Regions from separate parts of the Caldalkalibacillus thermarum genome, predicted to be linked through region 1. Evidence: predicted binding sites of a transcription regulator. Region 1 holds the regulator's gene; each other region holds the start of a gene.

The links. The regulator Rex, encoded in region 1, represses fermentation and respiration genes when NADH is low (regulators of the CRP and FNR family bind a similar motif). The targets are predictions, from matches to a motif close to TTGTGAAATATTTCACAA.
Region 2: IEW48_RS10470 (DoxX family membrane protein) is a predicted target of Rex. The motif match lies at 1,629-1,646, and genes of this name have one in related genera.
Region 3: IEW48_RS03480 (cytochrome c oxidase subunit 2A) is a predicted target of Rex. The motif match lies at 1,332-1,349, and genes of this name have one in related genera.

Annotation. Positions count from the first base shown of each region.
Region 1 covers NZ_BMKZ01000021.1:27,222-30,498, reverse strand. The annotation lists gene IEW48_RS09670 (ABC-F family ATP-binding cassette domain-containing protein) at 1-409, opposite strand, end outside; gene moaC (cyclic pyranopterin monophosphate synthase MoaC) at 662-1,150, shown strand; gene IEW48_RS09660 (MogA/MoaB family molybdenum cofactor biosynthesis protein) at 1,152-1,640, shown strand; gene IEW48_RS09655 (redox-sensing transcriptional repressor Rex) at 1,640-2,293, shown strand; gene IEW48_RS09650 (twin-arginine translocase TatA/TatE family subunit) at 2,308-2,493, shown strand; gene tatC (twin-arginine translocase subunit TatC) at 2,538-3,277, shown strand, end outside.
Region 2 covers NZ_BMKZ01000024.1:27,906-31,182, reverse strand. The annotation lists gene adhE (bifunctional acetaldehyde-CoA/alcohol dehydrogenase) at 1-892, opposite strand, end outside; gene IEW48_RS10470 (DoxX family membrane protein) at 1,041-1,556, opposite strand; gene thiM (hydroxyethylthiazole kinase) at 1,790-2,533, shown strand; gene IEW48_RS10460 (PH domain-containing protein) at 2,772-3,275, shown strand; gene IEW48_RS10455 (PH domain-containing protein) at 3,268-3,277, shown strand, end outside.
Region 3 covers NZ_BMKZ01000005.1:83,109-86,385, reverse strand. The annotation lists gene sigK (RNA polymerase sporulation sigma factor SigK) at 1-30, opposite strand, end outside; gene IEW48_RS03485 (phosphosulfolactate synthase) at 345-1,133, shown strand; gene IEW48_RS03480 (cytochrome c oxidase subunit 2A) at 1,410-1,574, shown strand; gene IEW48_RS03475 (cytochrome c oxidase subunit II) at 1,600-2,073, shown strand; gene IEW48_RS03470 (b(o/a)3-type cytochrome-c oxidase subunit 1) at 2,070-3,277, shown strand, end outside.

The DNA of each region.
Region 1 (3,277 bases):
GGTTTTTAAAAGCTTCTTGGGCCTCGCTGTAACTTTCAAGCAACTGCTTGTAATGCTTCTGATCCCGGCGAAGCTCAGCTTGGGACATCAGCTGCTCCATCTGGCGCAAACGCTTTTCCTCTTCAATGAGCGGCTGAAAAACGGTAAGCATTTCCTCCCAGATCGAGCGGGATGAGTCGAGTCCTGCATCTTGGGCCAGGTAACCCACTGTCACATCTTTAGGGCGGTAAATCTCCCCGCTGTCATAAGAGGTCTCGCCAATCAGGATTTTGAGCAAGGTTGATTTGCCGGCACCATTGGGACCAACCAGTCCGATCCTGTCTTTAGCTTGTATGTCTAGGGATATGTCTGTCAGCACTGGCAGGCCGGCATAAGTTTTGGTCAAACGGTGCGTCCTGAGCATCAGCATGTCTATCACCTCATACTCCTTACAGTGTACCTGAGGGGCTCAGACCGTTCAAGCGTGGTCAAAGACAGGGAGTTTTTAGGCCTACGCATTTGTTCAAAAAAAGTTCACCATTTTTTAAGCTAGAATTGGCATCACGGCAAGACAAGCAAATGTGAAATGATGTACAATATAATAAAGAAGCGTGTAGGGGTGTAACGTGTGGGTATGATTAACACGTGGATCTGGCAAGACATGAGGAGGTCCGGCTAAACCATGTCATCGTTTACCCATTTTAATGAACAGGGACGGGCAAGGATGGTGGATGTCTCCCATAAACCGGAAACGAAGCGGACAGCCGTCGCCTTTAGCCAAGTTCAAATGCCCCTTGATGTATTGGAGCACATTGAACAAGGCAAAGTGAAAAAGGGGGATGTCCTGGGTGTTGCCCAAGTGGCCGGTGTGATGGCGGCCAAAAATACGGCCCAGTGGATTCCCATGTGCCACCCGTTGCCGTTGACAGGCATCGACATTCACTTTGAGCCGGTACGGCAAGAGGGGCAGGCTGTGATTAAAATCTATGCGGAAGTGAAAACAACGGGGAAAACGGGTGTAGAAATGGAAGCACTTACAGCCGCGCAGGCAGCCGCCCTGACTATTTATGATATGTGTAAGGCCTTGGATAAGGGATTGGTGATTGGCCCCACTTACCTGCTGAAAAAAACAGGGGGCAAAAGCGGAGATTTCGAGAGGGAGGAACTTTAAGATGTGGAAAGTGGCCATTGTCGTAGCCAGCAATAAAGCCTCACGGGGTGAGCGGGTTGATGACAGCGGTCCGGTTGTCAAGGACGTGTTAACCCAGCACCTTGACGCCGAGGTGATTGCTTACCGTATTTTGCCGGACTGTATTGAAACCCTGAAGGAGAATATGATTGAGATTACAGACCGTTATCAGGTGGACCTTTTGGTCACGGTGGGCGGTACGGGATTAAGTCCGGATGATGTCACCCCTGAAGCGACCAGTCAAGTGATTGACCGCGTCGTTCCCGGGATGGCTGAAGAAATGCGGCGCAAAGCGATGAAAGCGTCCCGGTTGGCCATGTTTACCCGCGCCATTTGCGGCACCCGGGGAAATTCGCTCATTATTAATCTTCCCGGAGCGGTTCAAGATGCCCAAACCTGCCTGGAAGCCATTATCGATCAGTTGCCTAACGCTTTAACCATTTTACGTGGGGAGGAAGGGGCCAATAGCTGATGAGTGAGCAGCGGATTCCTCAAGCCACAGCCAGGCGGCTGCCCTTGTATTACCGGGTGCTCGAAAATGTCAAAAGAGCGGGAAAGCAACGCATTTCATCAACGGAACTGAGCAAGGCTGTTAAAATAGATGCCGCTACGATCCGGCGTGATTTTTCCTACTTTGGGGCGCTGGGCCGTAAAGGATACGGCTACAACGTGGAGTATTTATTGACTTTTTTTCGGAAAATCTTAGAACAGGATGATAAAACGGGGGTTGTGCTGGTCGGGGTAGGCAATCTTGGCATGGCTTTGTTGCATTATAACTTCCAAAAGAGCCATAACATCAAAATCATGAAGGCCTATGATGTTGATCCAAAGAAGATTGGACAAACCATTGCCGGCATTCCCATTTATTCGATGGATGACCTCAAGGAAGGGAGCTTGGCGGATACCCCCATTGCCATTTTAACCGTTCCGGCCCAGGTGGCCCAGGTGACAGCTGACCGCCTGATCGAAGCAGGGATCAAGGGCATCCTTAATTTCACTCCGGCCAGAATTGATGTGCCTGAACATATTCGCTTGCACAATATTGATTTAACCATTGAACTGCAAACCTTGATTTACTTCTTAAAACATTATCCTTTACCTGCAGGGGAGCAGGAAGCAGAATAATTGGAGGGATAAACATGGGAACCATCGGACCTGTCAGTTTAATCTTGATCATTTTAGTGGCTTTATTACTGTTTGGACCAAGCAAATTGCCTGAACTGGGCCGGGCCTTTGGTAAAACGTTGCGTGAATTTAAAAATGCCACCAATGGTTTGGTTGACGATGAGAAACCTAAACAAACGGAAGAGAAAAATGAGCGTTAAACAAGTGTTTAATTGTAAATGCCCGACGCCGGAGGATGAGCAACATGGATCAAGAACAACGCTCCATTCCTAAACATATTAAACGAACCAACATGAACCGCCAGAAAAGTTATGACATGACTGTCATGGAGCATATTGGTGAGTTGAGAAGAAGGGTCATTTATATTTTGATCCTTTTTCTTGTGTCCATGGTTATCGGGTTTTTCCTGGCTGATGATGTGATTCAATATATGCAGAAGCAAGCGGAGGCTGCCCAGATTCCCTGGGTGGTCATCGGGCTGACCGATGCCTTTAAAGTCTTTTTGCTGTTCTCCATTGTCGTTGGCCTGGTGCTCACCTTCCCCTTTGCTTTATATCAAATCTGGGCCTTTGTCAGCCCAGGCTTGACCGATAAGGAACGCAAAACGACCCTTGCTTTCATACCGGGGGCTTTTGCCTTGTTTATCGTGGGCTTAGCCTTTGGTTATTTTTGGCTGTTCCCCTTTGTCATGCAGTTTATGACAGGCATAGCCCAACAGCTTGGTGCGGAAGAAATGTACGGTATGATCCATTATTTCCGGTTTATGTTTACTTTGGTCGTTCCCTTTGGGTTTATCTTTCAAATGCCGCTTTTGATGCTCTTTCTGACACGCCTGGGTGTGATTTCCCCGCCCGTCCTGAAACGGATCCGCAAATATGCCTACTTTGCCCTGTTTGTGATCGCGGCACTCATTACACCTCCTGAGCTGCTTTCCCACCTTGTGGTGACCGTGCCACTCATTATATTGTATGAGATCAGCGTATG
Region 2 (3,277 bases), on a different contig from region 1:
AAGGGTTAATCACCAGTTTCTCCACTTTTTTCAACTCAGCAGGTGATAAAAAGTAGCAGCCATTGTCAGCCATAAACGCCTTGACTTCTGGGCAAATGTCTTTATCGACAATAACAGCCTGCTCTGAAGCGCAAATCATGCCGTTGTCAAAAGTTTTGGAGAGCATCAAATCGGTCACAGCCCGTTTGATGTGAGCTGTCTTTTCAATGTAGCACGGCACATTCCCCGGTCCCACACCCAAGGCCGGCTTGCCTGAGCTGTAAGCTGATTTGACCATGGATGCACCTCCGGTGGCCAGAATTAAGGCCACTCTAGGATGCTTCATCAGCGCCTGGGTGGTTTCCACAGAAGGGTTCTCTACCCATTGGATACAATGCTCAGGTGCCCCTGCTTTGACCGCTGCATCACGGACAATACGCGCCGCCTCACGGCTGCATTTTTGAGCAGAAGGATGGAAAGCGAAGATGATAGGATTGCGTGTTTTAACGGCGATTAAGGATTTAAACAAGGTTGTTGAGGTGGGATTGGTGACGGGTGTCACCCCCAGCACAATACCCACGGGTTCGGCAATTTCCACTATTCCGTTGTATTGATCTTCCTTAATGATGCCTACTGTTTTGTCGTATTTGATATTGTGGTAGATATATTCAGTAGCAAAAATGTTTTTGATCGCTTTGTCTTCATAGACACCTCTTCCGGTCTCTTCCACGGCCAGTTTGGCTAAGGCCATATGCTGATCCAACCCAGCGAGGGCCATCTCCTTGACAATGTGGTCCACTTGCTCTTGATTGAGGTGCATATACTCTCGCTGGGCATGCTCAGCATTGGTGATTAACGTGTCAATCACTGCAGCTAAATCAGATGGTTTGGCTTCTTTGTGTTTGACCGCCATGATTTCTCTCCTCCTATCATTATTAAAGGTTTAACAAGTTTAAGCTTGTGAATCGTTTCACATATATAGCTAAAAAAAGAACAGGTGTTGCACAGAACAATTATTTTTTTATCTCTCTTTATGTTTATTTCTCTACTTGTGTACTTCCCTAGACACCAGTTTGTTTAAGCTCCTTACCCCGGTTGAGCAGCGCTTGCACTCCTTGTCTGATGTAAGGAATGACCCAGCGGTCCAAACCGATTTTACCGGCATTGGCCCCAGCAACCAGGATAAATATGGCTACTAGCACCATGTTAGGGTTGGTGCTGATGGTTCCGGAGAACAGGAAAGCAAAGTTCATCACAACACCCATCAGAGTTGCAAATGTTGTAAAAGTCCCTAAAATAAGACCCAGACCGACAAGTAACTCTCCCCAAGCAACTAAAAAATTGAACAACTGAACATTCGGAAGTGCGAATCCACTTAAAAAGTTGGCCCACCACTCTTGTACAACTGGATTGTCTCCGCTGGCTTTGGCAATGGCTCCTTGTAAATACCCTGAAGCGTCAAATTCCCCTGTCACTTTGCCCCAACCTGCCTTCAACCATTTCCACCCCAGCCACAGACGGGCAATTAATAATAACCAAGCAGCAACAGCACTCTCTCTGAGAAACTTGACAAACATCAACCATTCCTCCTTTCAAAATGTAGTGGTGTTGTTTACACTTTAAGTGTACAGTTCTTAGCAGCTAAAGACATGTGAAATACATCACATTTTTGTTTGGTTTCATAATTTGGCCACAGTCTTGTTAGAAATTTTTACCTTGACATCGGCTTTCAACGCTTTATACTTGCAAGAGAATAAGAATGGTATCAGCCAAGGTATAAGCCTGGCAAGAATAAGGAGGGTTATCGATTATGCTGTTGAGGAAAATCAGGGCGCAATCTCCGCTTATTCACCATATTACCAATCAAGTGGTGATGAACTTTGTGGCTAACGGGACACTGGCTGCCGGCGGCAGTCCTGTCATGTCCCACCATGCTGAGGACGTAGAAGAAATGGTCAGCCACGCCCAAGCTTTGGTGATCAATATTGGCACCCTTGACCCTGGCCTGGTCGAAGCCGCGGCACTCGCCGGAAAAAAAGCCAACCAGCTGAACATTCCCGTTGTGCTGGACCCGGTTGGGGTGGGCGCAACCGCTTTTCGCCGCCGTGCAGTGACACGTTTGATGGATGAGGTCTCCTTTGCCGTGATTTGCGGCAATAGAGCAGAGCTCTCCTTTCTGGCCAAAGGCAGCTGGGAAGGAAAGGGAGTGGATGCCGGCTCGTCTGCTGCTCCCGTCGACTGGCCTTTTGAGGCGGTGATGGCTTTGACGGGAGAGACGGACTATGTCAATCACGTGGCCATAACGGGTGGACATCCCCTGCTGGCCAGAGTGACAGGCACCGGCTGTCTAGCCACTTCCCTGATTGGATTATTTCTGGCTGTGGAACAAGACGCTCAGAAGGCAGCGGTTCATGCCTTAAGCATGCTCAAACTGGCCGGGGAGATGGCTGGCGCTAAGGCATCCGGACCGGGCAGTTTTGTTCCGGCCCTTTTGGATGCTTTGTATCACATTACACCTGAACAGCTGGAAAAAAGGGTGGCATCCCTCTTGTAATTTGGGCGGCTGATCTGGCTGCCCTTCATCATCCTCAAAAAGCGGTCCTGACATTAAGCAACCCACTCCGCCAGCTTCCAAGGTAGGTTGCTTCTTTTTTGTACTTGTGCTGTGCTGTCGTGGTTGTTTGAGATTAACAATGAAAGAAACTTTGAGGACTGGCGAACTACCACAAGAGTTGATAAACAAGGGCGTTAGTCTCTATAATGTGAAGGTAAGCTGTCTTGGAGGATGAACGATGAGACCGGAACCAACCCAACGGATAGATAAGAAAGCCTTGACCGTATGGCGCATCAGCGGCAGCCTGATGGCCGCCCTGTATTGGATAGCAGTCCTGATCTATTATGTGCTTTATTCCTATCTCAGTCTCCCACCACAGTTTTCCTGGCTCTTAGCACCTTGGTTATTGTGGATATTGCTATTAACAGCCGCTGTGATGAGTATTGTTCATATTGGAATAGTTCCCGCGGTGCGCTGGAAACGTTGGAGATATGAAGTCAACGAATATGAAATCGATCTGAAACATGGCGTGCTGGTAGTCAAGCGGACGCTGATCCCCATGATCAGAGTGCAACATGTGGACACCAGACAAGGTCCCCTTTTGCGCTATTTCGGCCTGTCCAGTGTCACCATCAACACCGCTGGAGGCTTGCATGAAATCCCAGCTTTGCAAGACACGGTGGCCGATGCATTGCGGGACCGGATTTCGGTTTTGGCCCGGGAGGCGAAAGAAGATGTATGACC
Region 3 (3,277 bases), on a different contig from region 1:
TAAGGCGATGGTTGAGAAAATTCCCGCCAAGCCCCTCACCTCCCATGCTGTCGTCTCATAGTACTTATCTATATGAGAGGTTGGGCCTGTTCTTGTATGTCCCCAATTAATTTTCCCAAGCTGTCATGCCACGCGGACAACGCTATCCCAGCCTCCAACCCCAGGGTATTGGGTGGCAGTGGATAAATCGCATAATCTGCTAAAGCTGGTATCAAACCTGAAATGGTTTTACATTCTCCCCAATCAGCGGCTAAAAGATAGCTTGAGCAGGAACCTATTCCTCTCCCCTGGAATAAAATGTGCTAGCTAAGATAGGCAAATGTCTGAGAAAGGAGCGCTTTTATGTGAGTGATTCCAAGTTAAACCTGCCCCCCAGGACAACCAAGCCCAGAGCAAAAGGTTTGACAATTTTAATTGATAACGGAGTGCCCGCCGGTTACTTTTCTGATCTCATATCCACTTATGCTCAATTTATTGATTTTGTAAAATTTGGTTGGGGCACCTCTATTGTCTCCGGCTGTCTGGAAGAAAAGATTGACTGTTTGCGCAATCATCAGGTGCAATTCTTTTTTGGAGGCACATTATTTGAAAAGTTCCTTCTGCAGGGAAAACTTAAAGATTATTTTGATTTCTGCCGTAAACATGGATGCCAGTATATTGAAATATCCAATGGCACAGTGAAACTGAGCAACAAAGACAAAGCAAGCATAATTGCCGATTTTGCCAATGAATTCAGTGTTTTCAGCGAGGTCGGCTATAAAGACAGTGGAAAATCCCTCGAGCTTCATCCTGCCCAGTGGGTGGAGTATATTCTTGAGGATCTGGAAGCGGGAGCGTTCATGGTTATCACAGAAGCGAGGGAAAGCGGGACAAGTGGGATATGCAAACAAAACGGGGAGTTAAGGAATGAACTAATTGAAGCATTGCTTAGGGCAGGCATCGATGTGAACCGGCTCATCTTTGAAGCGCCAAACAAGTGGCTGCAATCCTACTTTATTAAAAGGTTTGGAACAAACGTCAATTTGGCCAACATCCCCTTTGGAGACGTGGTTGCCTTGGAAACCTTAAGATTAGGGCTAAGATCTGATACGTTGTATGTATTTGAAGCATCTGCCTCGGGGGAAGGAAAATGAGGGAAAAACGAGATATTCCATCGGCTGTTCCATGATTATTTACTGAACGCCAGAGGACCATCACCTGCTAGCCGCTAACCGCAAAATGGTTTGCAAGCCTGGCAGCTGATGGTCCTTTTTTTGATTGCCAAACTGAACTTGGGCATGATATGAAGTAATTTTGACAAATTGATGACATTCCGTGTCGAATCGAAAAAAATGTGACATAAATCACATGGTTAAGCATCATTCTGGCGTTATGATTTAAATGAATATCAACGGAAAGGAGTCGGTACTATGGCACGCCCTGACTTGGAAACCGGAAAAAAGCAGATACCCATCCAGCGGAAAACGGAAACAGATACATCCCTGAAAGGAACATTGCTCTCTGTATTTGGCCTGGGGTTGTTTATTGTGATCAGCTGGTTGTCTGTCTTTGCCCTGTACCTGTCACGTTCATAACAGTATAAAAGGAGGTTGTCCATGTATGCATCTTCACCGCTATGAAAAATATTGGCTCTATTTTGGAATTGGCACGCTCATTGTTTTTTTATCTGTTTTAGGTGTGGGCGCTTTTGCCATGGGGCAGCACCCGCCCAGCCACGACGCGGTTGTTGACCCGCTCCAAGTGAGCGAAACACCCCCATTTGATGAACCTGGACTTGTTCAAATCGATGATCATACTTACGTGGCCAATCTCGTGGCGATGACCTTTGGCTACCGTCCCAACACCATTGAAATTCCTGTCGGCTCCACTGTGATCTTTGAAGTCACGAGTGAAGATGTGGTTCACAGCTTTACCATTCCAGGTACCAATGTCAACATGATGGTCACGCCCGGCCATGTTAACCAGGCAACACACACATTTACCGAACCTGGTTCTTATCTGGTCATCTGCAACGAATACTGCGGTGCAGGTCACCACTATATGCAAATGACAATCGAGGTGGTTGAACAATGACAGTCAAAGTGAAAGCGGGTACAGAAGTACATCCCAAAGATGCCAAACTAAGCATGGCTTATATCTATGTTGCCTTTGCAGCTTTTTTGACCGGTGCTGTAGCTGGTGTCGTCCAAGGTTTGCAACGGGCGGGCTTAATCGATTTGCCAGCAGGCATCAGTTATTATCAAGTCTTGACCGCTCACGGTGTATTGCTGGCTCTTGTATTTACAACCTACTTTATATTTGCCTTCCTCAATGCGGGCATGAGCAAAACACTGGGCGCTTTTCCAGAGAAGTACCGGCAGGCAGGCTGGATAGGTTTTTATGTTTTAACTCTGGGTACGCTCTTGACAGCCATCATGATCTTGCTTAATGAAGGTACAGTCTTATATACATTCTATGCTCCTTTGCAAGCCCATCCCCTGTTTTATCTGGGATTGACCCTGTTTGTGGTCGGAACATGGATAGCCGGCGGGGCTTTATTGGCCCATTACTTTAACTGGAAACGGGAAAATAAGGGGCAATTGACGCCTCTGTTCGGCTTCATGACCGTGGCCACCATCTTATTGTGGTATATTGCTACCATTGGTGTAGCCGTTACCGTATTACTGCAGCTGCTTCCTTGGTCTTTGGGGATCTCCGAGCGGATTAATGTCTTGCTAAGCCGCACCCTGTTCTGGTATTTTGGACATCCACTGGTCTATTTCTGGCTGATGCCTGCTTATATGGCCTGGTATGTGGTGATTCCCAAAATTATCGGTGGAAAACTGTTTAGTGATGCACTGGCCCGTCTGGCCTTCGTCTTATTCTTGTTGTTGTCTATTCCCGTCGGTTTCCACCATCAGTTGATGGAACCCGGGATTTCACCGTTCTGGAAGTATATTCAGACGGTATTGACCTTTGCCGTCGTCGTCCCTTCTTTGTTAACCGCCTTTACCATCTTTGCCACTTTTGAATTGGCCGGCCGGGCCAAAGGGGCGAACGGATTGTTTGGCTGGTGGAAAAAGCTGCCCTGGAAGGATGTGCGTTTCTTTACTCCTTTCATTGCGATGGTGATGTTTATTCCCGCAGGCGCCGGAGGCATTATTAACGCCAGTCACCAGATGAATGCGGTGGTGCATAATACCCTCTGGGTCGTGGGACACTTTCACCTCACCGTTGGCACCACCGTATTGCTGACCTTCTTTGGCATCTCTTATTGGCTGATTCCTGTCTTAACAGG